DNA from 2 places in the Pseudomonas sp. C9-3 genome. Region 1 is predicted to be linked to the other one. Evidence: predicted binding sites of a transcription regulator. Region 1 holds the regulator's gene; the other holds the start of a gene.
What was found. Region 1 encodes sigma-54, which starts transcription at its own class of promoters, with help from an activator protein. Its sites were predicted from a motif close to ANTGGCATNNANNTTGCTNT; they were not measured.
Positions count from the first base shown of each region.

Region 1 (2,468 bases):
CAATTTTCTGCTTCAGCTTCTCGACCTCCATGATGACCTGAACATTGGTGATCTTGTCGAAGTGGCGCTCCAGTCGGCCAAGTTTCTCGCCGACATAGTCGCGCAGGGCGTCGGTCACATCCAGTTGATGTCCACTGATGTTGACTTGCATACCGCTTTCTCCTTGTTGCCCGTGTGTAAGTGGCAGGTTATGGGGCCTGCCGCCGGAACACCTTGGCGTGGATCAACGTCACACCAGCCGCTTGCGCTCGCTCGAGGGAGAGATTCCTAGGGACTCCCGGTACTTGGCGACGGTACGACGTGCCACTTGAATGCCCTGTGCTTCCAGTAAACCAGCGATCTTGCTGTCACTCAATGGCTTTTTCGGACTTTCCGCCGCGACCAGTTTCTTGATGATCGCGCGGATCGCGGTGGACGAGCACTCGCCACCCTCGGAGGTGCTGACGTGGCTGGAGAAGAAATACTTCAGCTCGAAGATGCCACGCGGCGTGTGCATGAATTTCTGCGTGGTGACGCGGGAGATGGTCGATTCGTGCATGCCCACCGCTTCGGCGATGTCATGCAGGACCAGCGGTTTCATCGCCTCCTCGCCGTACTCGAGGAAGCCGCGCTGGTGCTCGACGATCTGGGTCGCCACCTTCATCAGTGTCTCGTTGCGGCTCTGCAGGCTCTTGATGAACCAGCGCGCTTCCTGCAACTGGTTGCGCATGAAGGTGTTGTCGGCGCTGGAGTCGGCGCGGCGCACCAGGCCCGCATACTGCGAGTTCACGCGCAGGCGCGGTACCGCTTCCTGGTTCAGTTCCACCAGCCAGCGCTCGTTGTGCTTGCGCACGATGACATCCGGAACCACGTATTCGGCTTCGCCGGATTCGATCTGCGAACCGGGGCGTGGGTGCAGCGACTGGATCAGCTCGATGGTCTCGCGCAGCTCGTCTTCCTTGAGCTTCATGCGTCGCATCAGCTGGCTGTAGTCGCGGCTGCCGAGCAGGTCCAGGTGGTCGTTGACCAGGCGGATGGCCTCGGCCAGCAGGTAGGTCTTGGTGGGCAGCTGGCGTAGCTGCAGCAGCAGGCATTCGCGCAGGTTGCGCGCACCGACTCCGGCAGGCTCGAGCTGCTGCACACGGCGCAGGACGACTTCCACTTCGTCCATTTCCACGCCCAGTTCAGGGTCGATGGAGGCGAGGATGTCTTCCAGGGATTCTTCGAGGTAACCGTCGTCGTTGATGCCGTCGATGATGCTCAGGGCGACCAGGCGATCGGTGTCGGACATCGGCGCCAGGTTCAGTTGCCAGAGCAGATGGCTCTGCAGGCTTTCGCCAGCGGAGGTGCGGGAAGTGAAGTCCCACTCGTCGTCATCGTTGCTGGGCAGGCTGCTGGCGCTGGTCTGGTAGATGTCTTCCCAGGCGGTGTCGACCGGAAGCTCGTTGGGGATGCGTTCGGCCCACTGGTCCTCGTCGAGGCTGTCGGCGTTGGGCGTAGTGCTTTCCTGAAAATTGTCCTGGGAGTTGCTGCTGGTGCCGTTGGCGCCCGATTCGGCGCCGTCGGCCATGGGATCGCTGTTGTCGTAGTCCTCGCCTTCTTCCTGGCGCTCCAGCATCGGGTTGGACTCCAGGGCTTCCTGGATTTCCTGTTGGAGGTCCAGCGTGGAGAGCTGGAGCAGTCGGATGGCCTGTTGCAGCTGCGGGGTCATCGTCAGCTGCTGGCCCATCTTGAGGACTAGCGATGGTTTCATGGCTGGAACTAGGCACCTTGTTCGCTGGCGCAAAGCGCGCCATATCCACGACTACGGACGCCGGGGCGCCGCGAGGAAGCAAATTATATGCCTGAGTTTGGACGCTTTGCCTAGGGGCTGTCGACCTTTCGTTACAACCCGGTTGCGCCAGCGGGGATCCGGCAGCCGGATACGTCATGGCGCAGCCGACAAGCCGCACCATGCAAGGGAGGGAAATGAGCTGCCGCGCCCAGGCAGGGCGCGGCTCGGGGCGTCAGAGGCGGAACTCGTGGCCCAGGTAGACTTCCTTCACCAGGTCGTTGGCGAGGATGCTCTCGGCATTACCTTCGGCGATCAACTGGCCGTCGTTGACGATGTACGCCGTCTCGCAGATATCCAGGGTCTCGCGGACGTTGTGGTCGGTGATCAGCACACCGATGCCCTTGGCCTTGAGGTGGTGGATGATCTGCTTGATGTCGCCGACGGAGATCGGGTCGACACCGGCGAAAGGTTCGTCCAGCAGGATGAACTTCGGCGAACTGGCCAGTGCACGGGCGATCTCCACGCGGCGACGCTCGCCACCGGACAGGCTCATGCCGAGGTTGTCGCGGATGTGGTGGATGTGGAACTCCTCGAGCAGGCTTTCCAGGGCTTCCTGGCGGCCGGCGCGATCCAGGTCGCTGCGGGTTTCGAGGATTGCACCGATGTTGTCCGCCACCGACAGCTTGCGGAAGATCGAGGCTTCCTGCGGCAGGTA
Region 1 covers NZ_CP135919.1:366,623-369,090, forward strand. Annotated here, with positions in the region: gene hpf (ribosome hibernation-promoting factor, HPF/YfiA family) at 1-151, opposite strand, end outside; gene RS899_RS01665 (RNA polymerase factor sigma-54) at 230-1,732, opposite strand; gene lptB (LPS export ABC transporter ATP-binding protein) at 1,986-2,468, opposite strand, start outside.

Region 2 (2,468 bases), 120 kb from region 1:
GAGAGAAACCAGAAGACGGCAAAACAGAAAATGGGATGCCGACGGTTCCATTTAATCGCCAATATCACCGTGAGCAGCCATGCAATGATCGCCAGTGTAGCGCCAATCTCCAGCCCCATTACCGCCGGGTAGTTATCGTGAAATGGGCTGAAGGCGAAAGGGGTCGGCAGGAAAGCAAGACGCAAATACTCCCAGAGGATCTGCGGCTCGGTCATCACGCGCTGGATCAGGTTGAAGTCTCTATCAGAGTAACCACCCGCATTCAGCAGCGTTGAACCAAGGTAACCCACGATCAATACCAGAGCTGCTCCGCTCAACAGTTTCCGTAGCCCGCGCCAGCGCTCTACCGCCGTGACAGGGCGCAACACAGTCACTTCCAGAACGAAAACCAATACGGGCAACAATGCTCCGCCTTCTTTCGCAAGAACGGCCGGGACAGTCATGGCCAAGCCAGCGATCTGCCATGCCACTCCAGCTGCAAAACGTCGCTCCTGTACAAGCAACCCCTGCAAATACATCCAGATTCCGGCAAAGACAAACAGCGCGGACAGGCTCGCCATGCGCTGGACAGCGATCAGCGATGTGGAAACGTTCAACGGCAGGACAAGCCAGAACGCCGCAGCGAAGACAGCCATCCAGGCGGCCCTGCGGTGCCTTGCCCCCATCAGACGGAACAGTGCTCCGGAGGCTCCCGCGATCAACAAGCCATTGATCAGGTGAATCAGGATATTGATGCGAAAGAAACCTGCCGGGTGATCAGGCCAGTCAGACTGGTTCAGCAGGAAGCTCAACATGCTCAAGGGCCGACCAAGCGGACCCGAGGTGTCGGAGAAAATAAAATAAATAGCGGACTGGCTGTCGGTTACAGAGCTCAATCCAGAGAAGGGGCGAAAATCATCGAAGTAAAAGGCACCATTTGCGCCGAGGGCATAGATCCCACCGATTACGAACAAGCAAATCGCCAATGCCGCCCAAGCACCTGCATTTACACTTAAGCGTTTCAAACGCACCTCGTGACCTATTCAATAAAAAAAGAGACCGCCTAAGCGGTCTCTTTAATGAAGCTTGAGCTTAGTTCGCGCAAGACTTCGGAAGCAGTGTGGTATCGGTTACACCAGTGGTCTTGCAGGACCAATCACCCGATGCAGTGCGCGCCCAAGTGATGACAGCAGTTTTAACTTGGGATGGGGCGTTCTTGATATTGCAAGTGATGGAACCGGCACCAGCGGTGGCAGTCGCGGCAAGAGTGCAGTTGCCAGTAGAAGCGGTCAGGCCGATCGCAGCCGGAGTGGTGAAGTCCTCACCGTCGTTCACCTTGCTTTCGAAAGCGGTTTTACCAGCGGAAGCCTCAGCCAGACCAGCAGCCAGCTTGGCTTTAGCCTGATAGTTGCTGTAAGCCGGGATGGCGATGGCGGCCAGGATGCCGATGATTGCAACCACGATCATGAGTTCGATCAGGGTGAAGCCTTTTTGAGCCTTCATAATTCTCTCCAGGTTTGTAGAAGAGGTCGTTGGACCTGATTCCGATGAAGCAGCTTCCGTGCCAAATCTCCTACACCCTGAAAACCGCTACCCTGTAGGAGTGAAGGAAATAGATCGAGAGAAAATTACGCAGGAAGTGACAAAATTTGACAGCCCACTGATGTCAATTTGGCAGACTTGGGCATCTGCGATATAAGGCAACCAATTCATTGCTGGGCATCTCCCATGAACGATCAAGTCGTGCTGTCCGGGCTCGCTCGCCAACTGGTGATTGCCGAGCTGCTGGATGAAAAGAGCGCCCAGCAGGCGCAGCTACAGGCCCAACGCAACAAGCTGTCGTTGGTGACCTATCTGGTGCAGAACAAACTGGTGAAGAGCAAGCCGCTGACCGAGCTAGCGGCCGACCAGTTTGGCGTCGCATATTTCGACCTAGCGTCACTCGACAAGGAAAGCCTGCCGAAGGAGCTGATCAGCGAAAAGCTGGTGCGCCAGCACCGCGTGATGCCGCTCTGGCGTCGCGGCAACAAGCTCTTTGTGGGCCTGTCTGACCCCACCAACCACCAGGCGATCACCGACGTTCAGTTCAGCACCGGCCTGACGACTGAAGCCATCCTGGTCGAAGACGACAAACTCGGCGACGCCATCGAGAAGCTCTTCGAAAGCGCCAATAGTGGCCTCGAAGACCTCGGCGACGTGGACCTCGAAGGCCTGGACATCGAGAGTGGCGATGCCGGGGCCAAGGACGAACCGATTGGTGGCGACGCCGACGATGCACCCGTGGTGCGTTTCGTAAACAAGATGCTGCTGGACGCCATCAAGGGTGGCTCTTCCGACCTGCACTTCGAGCCCTACGAGAAAATCTACCGCGTCCGTTTTCGTACCGACGGCATGCTGCATGAAACCGCCAAGCCGCCGATCCAGCTGGCCAGCCGCATCTCCGCACGTCTGAAGGTAATGGCCGGCCTGGATATCTCCGAGCGCCGCAA
Region 2 covers NZ_CP135919.1:248,060-250,527, reverse strand. Annotated here, with positions in the region: gene RS899_RS01165 (hypothetical protein) at 1-1,004, opposite strand, end outside; gene RS899_RS01160 (pilin) at 1,072-1,482, opposite strand; gene pilB (type IV-A pilus assembly ATPase PilB) at 1,708-2,468, shown strand, end outside.
Region 2: a site for sigma-54 is predicted at 1,529-1,548, ahead of RS899_RS01160 (pilin). Genes of this name have one in related genera too.